One region of the Veillonella sp. oral taxon 780 str. F0422 genome, then DNA from elsewhere that is predicted to be linked to it. Evidence: riboswitches for the same ligand, from Rfam matches in the RefSeq annotation. Region 1 holds a riboswitch; each other region holds the start of a gene.

Evidence for each region. A riboswitch is a leader RNA that binds a small molecule or an ion and turns the genes downstream of it on or off. The one in region 1 is predicted to bind thiamine pyrophosphate.
Region 2: linked by a shared signal. The riboswitch ahead of thiS (sulfur carrier protein ThiS) and the one ahead of thiC (phosphomethylpyrimidine synthase ThiC) in region 1 are both predicted to bind thiamine pyrophosphate.
Region 3: linked by a shared signal. The riboswitch ahead of thiD (bifunctional hydroxymethylpyrimidine kinase/phosphomethylpyrimidine kinase) and the one ahead of thiC (phosphomethylpyrimidine synthase ThiC) in region 1 are both predicted to bind thiamine pyrophosphate.

Annotation. Positions count from the first base shown of each region.
Region 1 covers NZ_AFUJ01000001.1:13,197-18,566, forward strand. The annotation lists gene pyrH (UMP kinase) at 1-5, opposite strand, end outside; gene tsf (translation elongation factor Ts) at 82-765, opposite strand; partial or broken gene rpsB (30S ribosomal protein S2) at 887-1,611, opposite strand; gene HMPREF9200_RS00085 (hypothetical protein) at 1,821-2,423, opposite strand; gene thiC (phosphomethylpyrimidine synthase ThiC) at 2,680-3,984, opposite strand; TPP riboswitch at 4,062-4,170, opposite strand; gene HMPREF9200_RS00095 (YebC/PmpR family DNA-binding transcriptional regulator) at 4,222-4,953, opposite strand; gene HMPREF9200_RS00100 (RNA methyltransferase) at 4,963-5,370, opposite strand, start outside.
Region 2 covers NZ_AFUJ01000005.1:209,852-215,221, reverse strand. The annotation lists gene HMPREF9200_RS01245 (thiamine phosphate synthase) at 1-464, opposite strand, end outside; gene thiH (2-iminoacetate synthase ThiH) at 451-1,590, opposite strand; gene HMPREF9200_RS01235 (thiazole synthase) at 1,664-2,434, opposite strand; gene thiF (sulfur carrier protein ThiS adenylyltransferase ThiF) at 2,466-3,041, opposite strand; gene thiS (sulfur carrier protein ThiS) at 3,042-3,233, opposite strand; TPP riboswitch at 3,507-3,606, opposite strand; gene HMPREF9200_RS01220 (coenzyme F420-0:L-glutamate ligase) at 3,657-4,313, opposite strand; gene HMPREF9200_RS01215 (hypothetical protein) at 4,324-4,863, opposite strand; gene murI (glutamate racemase) at 4,872-5,370, opposite strand, start outside.
Region 3 covers NZ_AFUJ01000059.1:11,937-17,306, reverse strand. The annotation lists gene cytX (putative hydroxymethylpyrimidine transporter CytX) at 105-1,298, opposite strand; TPP riboswitch at 1,442-1,549, opposite strand; TPP riboswitch at 1,730-1,826, shown strand; gene thiD (bifunctional hydroxymethylpyrimidine kinase/phosphomethylpyrimidine kinase) at 1,893-2,699, shown strand; gene thiE (thiamine phosphate synthase) at 2,794-3,465, shown strand; gene glyQ (glycine--tRNA ligase subunit alpha) at 3,844-4,719, shown strand; gene glyS (glycine--tRNA ligase subunit beta) at 4,721-5,370, shown strand, end outside.

The DNA of each region.
Region 1 (5,370 bases):
CTCATGTCCTTCTCCTTATGACTTTTCTAACAAATAATTCAAAAATAAGAGAACACTTGCGGTGTTCTCTTATCTCCGTACTTATTTACCTACAGTAGCCATAACTTCTGCAACGAAATCGTCTTGTTTCTTTTCGATACCTTCGCCTAAAGCATAGCGAACATAACGACGTACGTTAATGTTTTCACCGATTTTAGCGATTGCTTCATTGATCATAGCTTGTACAGTTTTTTCACCGTCTTTAATGAAAACTTGTTCTAATAGGCAGTTTTCTTTATAGAATTTTTCAACGCGGCCAGCTACCATTTTTTCAAGAACTGCTTCTGGTTTTGGTTTACGGCCAGCTTTAACGTCTTCTTCAGCTTCTACTTTAGCTTGTTCCATCAATACAGCTTTTTCGTGTTCGATTATATTAGCTGGAACATCTTCACGTTTTAAGTATGTTGGGTTAGCTGCTGCAATTTGCATTGCTACATCTTTACAAAGAGCTTGGAAATCATCAGTTTTAGCAACGAAGTCTGTTTCACAGTTTACTTCTACTAATACGCCGATACGTCCACCACCATGAATGTAAGATGCTACTACACCTTCAGCTGCAATACGACCAGCTTTTTTAGCTGCCGCTGCTAAGCCTTTTTCACGAAGAAAGTCAACTGCTTTTTGGATATCGCCATCAACTTCTACCAATGCTTTTTTAGCATCCATCATACCTGCGCCAGTCATGTCGCGCAATTCTTTTACTAAAGCTGCTGTAATTTGAGCCATGATTTTTCCTCCTATAAATAATTAAGGTAAGACCTTAGCCTTACCTTAATTTTACATCGTTATTACTTATTTATCAATTAAGACTATGTCTGTATATATTGTTAAATAATCTTACAGATTCTTAAGCTTCTTCGGAAGCAGTTTCTGTACCGAAAGCGTCTTGTTCACCTTGACGACCTTCTAAAATAGCGTCAGCCATTTTACCAGCTAATAATTTAACTGCACGAATAGCATCATCATTTGCTGGGATAGGGAAATCAACTTCGTCTGGATCACAGTTAGTGTCCACAGTAGCTACTACAGGAATACCTAATTTTTTAGCTTCTGCGATAGCGATTTTTTCTTTTTAGGGTCAATTACGAAAAGTGCACCTGGCATTTCTGGCATATCTTTAATACCGCCAAGATATTTTTCTAATTTTTCCCATTCATGACGAAGACGAATTACTTCTTTTTTAGGAAGAACTTCGAATGTTCCATCTTCAGCCATTTTTTCTAATTGTTTTAAGCGTTTAATACGAGCTTCGATAGTTTTGAAATTAGTCAACATACCGCCCAACCAACGTTCGTTAACGAAGTACATATTAGCACGAAGAGCTTCTTCTTTTACAGCTTCTTGAGCTTGTTTTTTAGTACCTACGAAAAGGATTGTTTTGCCTTCTTGAGCTACTTCACGTAAGAAATCATACGCTTCTTCTACTTTTTTTACAGTTTTTTGAAGGTCAATGATATAAATACCATTACGTTCAGTGAAGATGAATTTAGCCATTTTAGGATTCCATCTTCTTGTTTGATGTCCAAAGTGAACACCAGCTTCTAATAATTGTTTAAGTGATACTACTGCCATGTTGGCACCTCCTGTTAAAAAACCTCCGCAACTCTCATCCCTCAGCAAACGCGAAATTGCGCACAGAACTGATAGTCTAGTTGCGTGTGTATTCATACTTAGTTAGTATAGCACAAACTGTTGGGTGAAAGCAAGGGGAAATCATGCATCATATCTATATCCCCTAGTAGTTATTAATTACTTATTAGAACACGGCTGTCAATGTGCTATTAATAATCCCAACCGAATAAGTGGAAGAGTTTATCTTTAATTTGTTCTTCTTCAGAATTAGGGACATAGTTTCCAAGATATACACCTTCTATATTAGAAATAGTAAAATGCCCAGCATATCCTTTCCAAATTAAATTCCCATGGATATCATAATAGGATGGGTCAATTGAAAACTCTCTCCTCGAATAATCCAATGTTTTATTAACTCCATATGCTAATGGTAAATATTCCACTGTTACCACATCTGGACTAACGTCTCCCTCGCTACCTAACCACTGTGATCCAATAGGGGTAAATTCACGTTTAAATACACCATATACTACTCGATTTTGAGCTTCTCCATCAGCACGCACTTTTGTTCTATCCACATATGTTTTATAGTATTTATTTTCGGAAAGTAAAATCCAGCGTTCTCCTGCTTGAGGTAATTGTAACTTTCCATCAGATTGTTTTGTCACCTGGGTATCACCATCAGGAACTCCCAAAGCATTATCTAATTTCTTTAACGTTTTACTTAACCAACTAGCTTCTACTGTAGCAGTACCTGTATTCACTGCAAATACGCTAGCTAATACAAGAGCGATTGCTGTTCTTTTTCTCATAGCACACCTCACATAAATAACTAAAATACATATATGTTATTACTATCATACATCATAATATCTGGACTAATCAACTATTTCACATGATATTTCCTATGTATTTTTTACTTTTATCTCTAAATAATGATAACTATATAAAGCGTATAGATTGTAGTTTATCCGTAATATATTTTGATCGGTTAGATTCATCCATTCACATTCTCTATATAACAAAACAACCAACTCCTACCCAAGAGTTGGCTGTTTCGTTTCTCATTTATAATATATCGATTTTCTCTCCCTCTAAGGCTTTGTTGATGCTCCGTACGGCGCAAAATTTTCCGCACATACTGCAAGCTTCTTTATGTCCTTCTTCTGGGGCACGACTTTCACGGATGCGACGTGCTTTTTCAGGATCTAGTGCTACTGCATATTGTGCTTCCCAATCGAGTTTTTGGCGTGCCTCTGCCATGCGGTCATCGCGATCTCGTGCATTCGGAATCCCTTTTGCAATATCTGCGGCATGGGCTGCGATTTTGAAAGCCATAATGCCTTCTTTCACATCGTTTTCATCAGGTAACGCTAAGTGTTCCGCTGGTGTTACATAGCAAAGGAAGGCTGCCCCATGCATGGCTGCCACAGCACCACCAATGGCAGCTGTAATATGGTCATAGCCTGGTGCAATATCTGTTACCAATGGACCTAATACGTAGAACGGGGCCCCATCGCAGATCGTTTGTTGCACTTCCATATTGGCTTGCACTTGATTCAATGGTACATGACCAGGACCTTCCACTAACACTTGTACACCACGTTCGCGAGCTCGTTTTGTCAACTCCCCAAGTCGAACAAGTTCTTCAATTTGACAGATATCTGTAGCATCTGCTAAGCAACCAGGACGGCAGGCGTCGCCAAGAGAAATGGTCATGTCATATTCTGCACAAATGTCCAAGATTTCATCATAGTATTCATAGAAAGGATTTTCTTGACCTGTCATAGACATCCAAGCAAAGACTAAACTACCACCACGACTAACAATATTTAATTTCCGTTTGTGATGTTTAATTTGCTCTATTGTATGTTGTGTAATACCACAATGCAAGGTAACAAAATCTACACCATCTTCTGCATGAAAACGTATGGTAGAAATAAAGTCTTCAGCTGTCAATTCTCCTAAATCTTTTTGATGATGGATAACGCTATCATAGATTGGCACAGTACCAATCATAACGGGACATTCCTTTGTCAATAGACGGCGAAATACCTTTGTATCACCATGTGTAGACAAGTCCATAATAGATTCAGCCCCTAATGCTACTGCATGATGAACTTTTTTCATCTCTTCTTCGTAGTCTGTGCAATCTTTAGATGTCCCTAAGTTCACATTGATTTTTGTACGTAACTTCTGTCCGATTCCTTCTGGTTGTAAAGCCGTGTGATGCTTGTTGCATGGAATCGTTACATGTCCTTTTGCTACTAGGTCTCGTAATACTTCAACATCCATGTTTTCTTTTTCTGCTACCACTTTCATCGCGTCGGTAACAATGCCTTTTTGGGCTGCTTGCATTTGTGTGTAAAACATAAAAAGCTCCTTTCATTACAAAGGAGCCTATTTGGGGTACTCTATACACAAAAAGGTATCGACATTACATCGATACCCACATATGTCAGCGTGCTTCCTACGCGGGCATGATCCCGATCAGGTCAAAAGGTCAGGTACTTCAAAGTCCTTTCTCAGCCTATTACATAGGCTCCCTTGCAATTCTAAAATATTTACTTACTTATAGTATATCATGGAATGGTGGAATCTTATAGGAAATTATTCTTCCTCATCCATGATGGCATTATGATACACATCTTGTACATCGTCCAAGTCTTCCAGCATGTCTAGTACTCGTTGCATATTCACTGCATCATCACCGGTTAATTCCATATTTGTATCTGGAACCATTGTGATCTGTGCCATATCTGTGGCGATGGATGCTTCTGCTAGGGCAGCTTCTACGGCATCGTAATCATCTGGCAATGTGTAGATAACGAATACATCGTCTTCTACTTTAATGTCTTCTGCGCCAGCATCAAGAGCCAATAATGTCAATGTTTCTTCATCATTGCCTTCTTGTGGAATCACGAATACACCTTTGCGTTTGAACATCCAGTTAACGGAGCCACTTTCACCTAGGTTACCGCCACGTTTGGAGAAGGCATGACGCACATCAGCTGCTGCACGGTTACGGTTATCTGTCATCACTTCTACAAGGATGGCAGCACCGCCTGGGCCGTATCCTTCATAGGTAATTTCTTCGTAGTTGTTCGCATCCCCTGCACCGGCACCTTTATCGATGGCACGTTGAATATTATCCTTAGGAATGTTATTTTCACGAGCTTTTTGCAACGCCAATTTCAAGCGCATATTACCTGTTGGATCTGTACCACCAGCTTTCACAGCTACTGTGATTTCACGACTAATTTTTGTAGTAACTTTTGCTTTCAACGCATCATTTTTACCTTTTCTATGTTTAATATTTGACCATTTAGAATGTCCTGACATTGTGTCCTCCTATTTATTCCACCACGCTTCGCCTCGCAAGCGGTCTAATATAATTGATACGGCACTACGAACTGAAAGGTGATTGTACTCACCATGTCCATAGATGGGTTCTAAGATATAATCGAAATCTTCCATTGTTTCTTTCGTCATACCATACCCCGTTCCAAATAATACTACCACAGGACGGCTCTCACTTTCAAGTGATTTACGGAGCGATGCATAGGTAATGGTATTATCATAGGTCCGTGCATCCGTAGTACACACGATTGGCGTCTGTCCTTCTAATTCCGTCACCATATCGATGGCTTGTCGAATGGAATTGACAAGTTCCACATGTTTGAACGCATCCTTTCGATCCGGATTGTAGGTACTGCCAAATCCCGTTTTCCAATGACTCATCACGGTTTCTGCCAATTC
Region 2 (5,370 bases), on a different contig from region 1:
CAATAACGTATTAAATTAGTGGGTAGATGGATTCGTTTTGCTGTTGCCAAAACTACTCCTAATTGTTCTCGATTCGTAATAACTTTTCCATGGTGTACTACGGTATCCCCGATGGCATCGCAGAGTTGGAGATACTCCTCAAAGGGTAAATCAGTGTCACGGCACAGGGTGTACAGACTACTGTGATTTCTCATCCAGTTGTCTGGTTCAGCACTATCTGCCCTCTGCTTAGGCAATCTAGTACTATGAAGATTCGCTTTTACTGTAGATCTATATGCTCTACGTATATTATATGGTAAACTGCTTTCTTCTGTATGATTAATACAATGCTTGCCATACTTTTGTATTCTTTCTATCCCTCTAGACAGTGCTACACCATATGTGGCTAAGCTAATGTCATCTTTCAGTAGCTGGCGATTTGTAATCAATACTAAGGTGTCTATAGATTGGTTATTTTTCTTCATAGAGCACATCGATATAATCACTCATCACCACTTGCATTCCTAAGGCTTTCACATCTTCCATGGCTTCTGCTACAGTTCTACTGTCAGCAATTTCAAATTGTGCATCCCCTTCTTCTTGTTTCTTTTCTTCTGAGGAATGTTCACCAATGCCTGTGCTGACACCTGCTGACAGTTTCGTCGCTGCTAATGGTAGGACGCCGTTGCGGAACCTGGCTGTTTCTCTAGTGGAAATCGTAATATTTGCATAGGGTAGGAATAAGCGATATGCCAAGATGACTTGCAATAATTGAGCTTCTCCTACGTCCCCTGCATTGATGGTATCATCATTGACGATAGGCCGCAGGCGTGGGCAGGAAATGCTAATTTCTCCATGCGGATACGCACGTTGTAACATATGGGCATGCAAAGCAGTGGCAAAGGCATCTTTTCGGAAATCATCCAATCCCAATAAGGCTGCTAACCCTACTCCACGCATTCCTCCTCGTAAAGCTCGTTCTTGCGTTTCAAGTCGATAGGGAAATACGCTTTTATTTCCTAACAAATGTAATGTTTTATAGTTTTCCCAATTATAGGTTTCTTGGAATACAGTCACATAATCGCAACCGCATTCTCGTAGGTACGCATAATCGTCTACATTGGCAGGGTAAATTTCTACGCCTACTACTTTGAAATATTTTTTTGCTAATTCACAGGCACGCCCAATGTACGAAATAGGGCTATGGCGTTCACTTTCCCCAGTCAAAATTAAAATATCCTGTAATCCTGTTTTGGCAATATTTTTTAACTCTTCTTCAATACCTGCTTCATCTAACTTCGCCCGATGGATCTGATTTTTACAGTTGAAGCCACAATACACGCATAGGTTATCGCAATAATTTGAAATATATAACGGTGTAAACAAATATACAGAATTGCCAAAATATCGCGTTCGTACAGCCTTTGCTTTTTCCGCTAGTTCTTCCAAAAATGGTTCTGCTGCAGGAGATAATAAAATTTTCAATCCTTCTACATCAATGGTATCTTCTTGCAATACACGGCGCACATCATCTGCTGTATATTGATCGTACGTATATTGCTCACGTTCTCGCAATACCGTTTCTAAAATGGGACTTTCAATTTGATCCATGTGGGAGCGATACTTCCAACATGGATCGTCTATATGGTATCTGGTGGTACTAGACATGGCTATTCCTTTCCTATTATCTCAAAAATCCAGTCAACGGAGATGAAGCGCTACCACCGGTTTCAAGAGTAGGCCCTAATTTTGACAAATAGGCCAATCGTCCTGCTTGGATGGCTAAACCAAATGCTTTCGCCATACCTCGAATATGGCCCGCAGAAGCTACGGCTGTATTTGCCATGATCGCAGCTACGCCCATTTCCATAGCTTCTGCTGCTTGGGATGGAGCACCAATACCAGCATCTACAATGATAGGCAAATCAATTTCATTCACTAAAATTTTGATAAATTCCTTTGTCTGCAATCCACGATTAGATCCAATTGGCGCCGCTAACGGCATCACCGCAGCGGCTCCAGCATTCACCAAATCACGAGCCACTTCTAAGTCTGGATACATGTATGGCATAACGATGAATCCTTCTTTTGCTAATATTTCTGTAGCTTTAATGGTCTCCCCATTATGTGGCAATAAATATTTTGAATCTTTCATAATTTCTACTTTTACAAAATCTCCACAACCTGTAGCTCGGGATAATCTTGCTATACGCACCGCTTCTTCAGCATCTCTAGCGCCACTCGTATTAGGGATTAAGATAGTATCCTTTGGGATAGCATCTAGGATATTTTCCACTTCTCCACCTACCGCACGACGTAGGGCTAAGGTAATCATTTCTGCGCCCGCTTCTTCTAGGACAGCCTCGATTAAGTCGATAGAAAATTTACCAGACCCCAAGATAAATCGAGAATGTAATGTATGTCCCCCTAAGGTCCATGTATCTTGTGTTTCCATATCTTTTACTGAACGTGTCATAGGTTCCTCCTTAATCAATATCTTCTCCGTGTAATAATTGAATGACGGCATTTGCCATATGTCCGGCACAAACCATGACACGAGCCGCAGTAATTTTTCCGATAGAATCGATATCACTCACTCCATCGCCACATAGATACCAACGATGGTGTCTCCGTTCACGGCGGATACCATTACTATCCCCCCAACCTGCCATACCTGAACAGCCTACTAATAAGGGTTCTGTAGGATGAGTTAGAATCACTTCTGTCATCCATGCTTTTGTGACAGCCTTGTCCACTGCTTCTACGACCATGTCATAGCCATCGATTAATTCAGATAATCTTTCTGGTGTGAGGCATTCATTATGGACGATGACCTCACAGTTTGGATTCATCCGATTGAGATGGCCTTTCATAGCCTCCACTTTTAAAACTCCTACATCATTCACCTCATAATATTGACGGCCTAAATTGCTTTCATCCACAACGTCGAAGTCTACAATTTCTAACTGACCAATTCCAGCACGGCACAATGCCACTGCCACATGAGAACCAACACCGCCTACACCGATGAGCAGAACTTTTTTATCTTGTAAAGATACCATTTAGCCACCTCCTACAAAGGTTACTACTTCCATTGTGTCTGCAGGACTCACACGAGTCGATTCCCAGTCTGCTTTAGAAAGAATCTTCCCATTATATTCCACTACGATGCGATCCATTCGAAACGCTAGGGCTGCCAGTACTTCTTGCACTGTTTGCCCCTCATAATGATAAGTTGCTCCATTTACTTTCATCATATCCTCCTAACTATAGCGTTTGCTATATACCTATTTCAAACTAGTATCATACCAATTATCCGTCATGGCTCCTTCACCACATACTAGTATAAAAAAACAGCACGAAAAACCATACCCGCGGTGGTATGCCCCTTCATGCTATAGCACTCTATCGTCTCACTATTCTATTTCACTTGTACATCCACTTAGATGTACCTTTATTCTGTACCCCTATACGATACACCATCCTATAAAAGGCACAAAAAAGGACATCCTGTTGGATGTCCTCAGTATGACGAATCAAACTTATCCTACGTTGGCATTATCCAAATCAGGTTATGGGTCAAAACTTTCGTTTACTCTCAGCCAGTAGGCTCCCCAAAGTTCTCTTTCAGTATACGCTGATACGACTCAATTTGCAAGCCGAAGTATCAACAATTTTTATCGTCTCCGTGCAGACACAGAGGCATAATTTTTAATCACAACGATAGGTGTCATTTGGCTATCATTGCCAAATGGATTATCGATCAAAATTTGCGCAATTTGTTGTGGTTTTAATCCACGGCTATGGCCTAAGATAGCAGCTCGTTTTAAATCATTCACGTCCGCTACACAAGCCCCATAAGCACCTGTTGCTTTCATAATGGCATCCGCTACTGCATGTGGTTGTTTTGGTCCATATACAATGCATTTATCAAACGGAGGCATGGTACCTGTCACATCATCTGTTAAAGATGCGGTCCGTGCCATTTGATAGAAGACGCCAGATTTTTTAAACACTTTAGCTACGGCTCCACAAAGGAAGGCAAACATCATTTTCCATTCCCCTTCTTTATCCATAGCTGCTTGCATACCATACACAGATGCCATAGAACCATCAGGATGGATAAAGCGATTTAAAAATTTAGCTTGCCAAGATACTTTTAAATCTTCTGGTCGTGTAAACTCCCCTTGCGTGATAGCCACGACGGATTCTGCTACGCACACAATATCTTCTGGTCCAATATAAGGGCCTGCAAATTCTACGATAGCCTCAACGATATCATCTTTGTTCGTTAAAATGCGCGTAGGGATTGGTAAAAGTTCTAATTCAGCCATGATGTACCTCCTATTTACGCATTGCTACTTCTAACTCTTCTGCAGTTAGAGTAATTCTAGTTTTTGAAATACGGTATGCCTCACGGCCTACTACTTGATGGTAGATATCGATAGGCATGTCCGGGAATCCCACTAAGTCTTTACGAATGTTACCACTATTAGCCGTCATCACTAGACGCAAACGAATAGTACTGCCTTGTCGTTGCTTATACACTAACGCTTCCCAATAGCCATCATGACGTTCTGCCTTTGCATCGGTTAACCACGATTGAATTCGCACATTGTCAAATTGTTCTTGTGGTAATAAATGACGAGGAAACATATCCATGATGGTTCCGTATTGTTTGCCTCTGTTCACAAATGGAATATCCGTAGATAACACTACTTGATCAAAACTAATATCTTCTACCACAAATGGAGTGCGACGTTTCACCATGATCACAATGTCTTCATTGCCTTGGCGCCATGCAAATATGCGGTAGGCAATATAAATGATAGCAATGATACAGGCTATCCACACTAGGGTATCTATTAATGTGTAAATATACATAATTCCTCCTATAGAGTAATGAGCTTAGCTTCTAAGCTAGTATCCTTGAAAATATCTTGTACGATAGACGTTACTCGATCCGCATGGCTAGTAACACAAACTTGTATAGAGCCTTTCCTACCTGATGTCTGCTCCAAATCTTCTCCGTACAAAATAGCTCCTACAGCATCAGATGTTTCCCACGCAGGGTCTACAAAGCAAATTTGTTCTTTAGCCAACTCACGCAATATGGGTTCTACTAAAGGATAGTGGGTACATCCTAAAATGGCCACTTCCACATTTGCCTCTACCAAAGGCTGTACATATTCTTTTGCACAATGTCGTAAAACTGCATCATCTAAATGACCTTCTTCAATACAGGCCGCCAAATCTTTACAGCCTTGTTCTACTACTTTTACATGAGGCTTCAAGGTATGAACTGCATCCATATGTTTATGACTATTAATAGTCGCGACGGTAGCCATAATGCCTAAAGGTCCTTTACGTTTCTGTTTGACTTTGATACGC
Region 3 (5,370 bases), on a different contig from region 1:
ACCTTTCATAGAAGGAATGCTCCTGTTTTGATTTGTGAAGTTATTGTAAAGTGTATAATGAAATAATGAGTGCTTATATACGCACTAAATAGTATAGTAAGCGGTTATATTTCTTTTTTCTTTTTAGAAATTAGGCTAATGATATAGGCCGTTGCAATGGTTGCTAATGCTGTTCCTACGATAGTAGATAGGCTAGCCCCTAAGAATGGGTTGCTGTCAAGGAATTGATGGTACATATAAGTACCAGACGCCCAACAAATGATATACAAACTAGGTCCATGGTCAAGGCGCGGACATTTGCGCAAAAAGAAATAGTGAGTTAATAAAATAGCAATCATTGGGGCAAACACGGATCCAATCATATATAAGAAAGGAATGATATTATCCATTGGATAGATGGATGCACCGATGGTGCCGATGACGGTAATGATAATACCGATGGTACGACCAGAATATTTAGTCTGCAAGCTTTCAGAGGAAATACCAGCAGATAAGGCATCCATAAAAGTAGTTGTGACAGTAGAGAATACGATGATAATTAACCCACCAAATCCTAAACCAGCATGAAGTAGAACCTTTGCAATGTTGCTTTCATTTGTATAGAGGGCAGCTGCTAGGCCTAACACATACATAACGGAACTTGTGATGCCATATACAATGGCACTAGATGCAGTACCTGCCACAGGGTTCTTGGACAAGCGAGTGTAATCGCTAATCAATGGAAGCCAAGACAATGGCATAGCGATAGATAATTCCAAAGCCGCTGTGAAAGTCATTTCATCAGTGATGATTCCTTGGCTATGAATGGAACTTTCTTGTAACAAGCTAATCAATAAATAGATGCAGAGGATACCTAAGCCGTAGCCCATGATGCTGTTGATATAGCCCATGTTACGGATACCAATGAAGAGCCATACAATGATGAGAGCACCGATAATGAAAGTCCACGCAGTGAATGGTAGATTCCATAACTCTACGGCACCAAGAGCACCGTCATAAATCATAATACCGGTCCAACCAATCAGTTGTAGAACGTTTAAAATGGAAAATAATTTCATGCCTCCATTGCCAAAGACAGTGGATACAGTTTGCATAGAACTCATGTGTTCACGAGCGCCGATGAGTCCTGCACCAAATAATAACAAACAACCGATGACGTGACCGATGATGATGGCTAATAGGCCGTCGGAAAATCCTAGGGGCGCAAAATAGGTGCCCGTCATAATTTCCGCAATAGAAAGAGCGGCGCCGAACCAAATGAGGGACAACCGCGATGATGAAAGTTTTGAATCACTCATGAATACTCCTAACTATGCCAGTAGGAACAAAAAAGACTAATCTGAAACGATTAGCCTGTAGATGATAGATATTCTTAAGATACCTAGTATTGCAAACAGGAACCATGTGGTAATGTGTCCTTATGTGTTTGTATAGGTACTACAAAAATATACTAATATATCCCTACGTTGGCATTATCCAAATCAGGTTATGGGTTAGTAGCACATAGCCACTTCTCAGCCCACTTTAGTGAGCACCCCTTACAGATGTATTATACGAATTGAATGATACTACGTCAATAGCAATATATAGGTGAATGTAATGTATCATATGAAATATATAGGATATATGAATGTCTATATTGAGAGGAAATATCTTCTAGTGAAAGTAGCTTAGCTGTAATTTATTGTATTGCATTAGAGTATATTTCATGTTATAACTAAATTAATATAAGAACCACTAGGGGTGCTTATGCTGAGATTGATGAGTGTCAAAACCCTAGACCTGAACCAGATAATGCTGGCGTAGGAAAGTGGATGGCATCGAATACTAGACATTGTATAAGAACCGTCCAAAGGATTGGTTCTTTTTTGTTACTAGTAAAGGAGATACCTATGAAATTACATAGAGCATTAACGATTGCAGGAACAGATCCAACAGGTGGTGCAGGGGTGATGGCGGACTTAAAAAGCTTTCAAAGTCGTCATGTCTATGGGATGGCTGTTATTACATCCGTGGTGGCACAAAACACAAGAGGTGTGACGCAAATTGCGCACATGGACCTTTCTATGATTGAAGCACAATTGCAAGCCGTATTTACAGATATTGTTCCAGAAGCAGTGAAAACGGGTATGTTAGCCACAGCAGAAATGATGGAACTAATCGGAGCCTACATAGATCCAAAAGTACCCTATGTGTTAGACCCTGTGATGATTGCCACCAGTGGGGATCGTCTAATTTCCGATGAAGCTGTGAAAGCCTTGCAAAGTAAACTGATTCCGAAAGCAACCTTGATTACACCGAACCGTAGCGAAGCCGAAGTACTGGCAGATATGAAAATTGATACGGTAGAAGCTTTGCATACAGCAGGGATTCGTATTTTACAAGAATTAGGCCCTCAAGCAGTCATCATCAAAGGTGGTCACATAGGAGATGAGGCCACAGATTACTTATTTACAAAAGATACCATGTCCATGCGACGCTCTTGGACAAGTCCTAAATATGACACAGTACACACCCATGGCACAGGTTGCACATTCTCTGCTGTTATAACAGCGGAACTTGCCAAAGGGAAATCCGTGGAAGATGCTATTACCATTGGTAAAGAATATATTCGATTAGCTATTTTGCATAACCCTGGGCTGGGCACAGGCAATGGTCCTGTGAACCACATGGCCTATGGGGATGAATATTCTGAGTAATATATGTATGATCCATATCATATCAACCATACTTAATGTCGTGGTATACTATAAGTAATCTGTTTTGGTTGTTAGATAAGAAACGAGGATTATTTTGAAACATCATGATATAGATACAGTGCGCTCCATGATAGGGGTGTACTTCATTTGTGGAACACCAAATACGAAGGATATTCACACGACCCTTACAGAAGCTTGTAAAGGAGGTATTACATGCTTTCAATTCCGTGAAAAAGGGGAAGGTGCTCTTGTAGGGGAGGAAAAAGAACAGTTGGCACGAGAGTTGCAACACATTTGTAAGGAATATGGAGTTCCTTTCATCATTAATGATGATGTAGAATTAGCTGAAAAGATAGGCGCTGATGGCGTCCATGTGGGACAAGACGATATGGACCTTGACGAAGTACGCAAACGATTGCCTCACGCCCTTGTGGGGACGTCTATTAACTCTGTAGAAGAGTTAGAGAACACAAAGTTGGACTATGTGGATTATATCGGTGTAGGTCCTATGTACGAAACAAGCACAAAAAAAGATGCCAAAACTGTGCGAGGGCCCGAATTAATTTTAGCTTTACGTGCTCATAGCCCGACAATTCCAATGGTGGCTATTGGTGGTATTAATCGAGATAACTTTGATGATGTCTTAGCGGAACCGGTAGATGGCATTGCCGTCATTTCAGCTATCACAGAAATGGAAGACATTGAATATGAAACTGCTATGTGGATAGAGAACATGGAATGGTGTAAAATGTTCTTGGAAAAATAATATACAGAACATATTCCTAGACTATTGTGGAATAGGGGGATAGTAAAAGTAATTAAGAACTTACATCGCTGATTCAGTGGATACACCTTGACACTAAACCTTTTTATTCATACAATAGTATATATACATAGGCGATGAAGCAGAGGAGTATACTCCCGTTAGCGAGTGAGGATGGTGAAAGCTCACGATTGAGTAGAAGGCGCTGTGGAGCATGAGCAGGAACGTTGTACCATACTAGATATGGACAATTAGTAAAGGCTATTTTTTAAAAGAGGGCATTAGCCAATTAGGGTGGAACCGCGGGTATATCTCGTCCCTGTAGCGATTTTCGTTGCAGGGACTTTTTTTATTCCCTGTAAAACATAAGGAGGAATGGAAATGACATTTCAAGAGATGATTTTTACACTCCAAAACTTCTGGGGTGAACAAGGTTGTATTTTACAACAACCATATGACATTGAAAAAGGGGCAGGTACGATGAACCCTGCCACATTCTTACATGCCTTAGGACCTGAACCTTGGTCTGTATGTTATGTAGAACCATCCCGCCGTCCAGCAGACGGACGTTATGGTGACAATCCAAACCGTTTATTCCAACATCATCAATTCCAAGTTATCATCAAACCTTCTCCAGACAATATTCAAGAATTATACTTGCAAAGTTTGGCTGCTCTTGGCATTCATGCAGAAGATCATGATATCCGTTTCGTAGAAGATAACTGGGAATCTCCAACATTGGGCGCTTGGGGTCTTGGTTGGGAAGTATGGTTAGACGGTATGGAAGTAACGCAGTTTACCTATTTCCAACAAGTAGGATCTATCGACGTGAAACCTGTATCCGTTGAAATTACATACGGCTTAGAACGTTTGGCTATGTACATTCAAGGCGTAGAAAATGTGTATGACTTACAATGGAACGAACAATATACATACGGCGATGTATGGCATGCAAACGAAGTAGAACAATCTACGTACAGCTTTGAATTAGCAGATACAGATATGTTGTTCAAATTATTTGACATGTATGAGGCTGAGGCTACACGTGTATGTCAATTGGGCTTTGTGTTGCCGGCTTACGATTATGTATTGAAATGTTCTCACACATTCAACTTGCTAGATGCACGTGGTGCCATTTCTATTTCTGAAAGAACAGCTTTCATTGGTCGTGTACGTAACATGGCTCGTATTTGTGCACAAAACTATTTGGCGAAACGAGAAGAACTTGGTTTCCCATTGTTGAAAGGAGATAAATAAGATGGCTAAGGATTTACTCTTTGAAATTGGGGCAGAAGAAATTCCTGCAGGATTTTTGCCAAATATTATTAAACAATTAGGTGAATTAGCAACAGCTGCATTGGCAGAGCGTCACATTCCACATGGGGCTGTGAAAGTCTATGCCACACCTCGCCGTGTTGCATTGCTTATCAATGACGTAGCAGAACGTGGCGAAGATGTTCATGAAACACATAAAGGCCCATCTGTATCTATTGCTTATGATGCTGACGGCAATGCTACAAAAGCAGCTATCGGTTTTGCTCGTGGTAAAGGATTAGATGTATCTGAATTGAAAGTAGTAGATGGATATATCTTTGCGGAGACAACGACAGCTGGTTTAGATACAAAAGAAGTTTTATCTGACGTATTACCATCCTTGATTACAGGTTTAAGTTTCCCTAAATCCATGCATTGGGGCGATTTAGAAGAACGTTTCGTTCGTCCAGTACGTTGGTTGGTGGCATTATTTGGTCAAGACGTAGTGCCGGTGACATTTGCCAATGTAACAAGTACAAATGTAAGCCGTGGACATCGTTTCTTAGGTGAATCTGAGTTGACTATCGGAGAACCAAAAGACTATGTAGATACTTTGAATAAAAACTTCATTATGATCGACCAAGACGTTCGCCG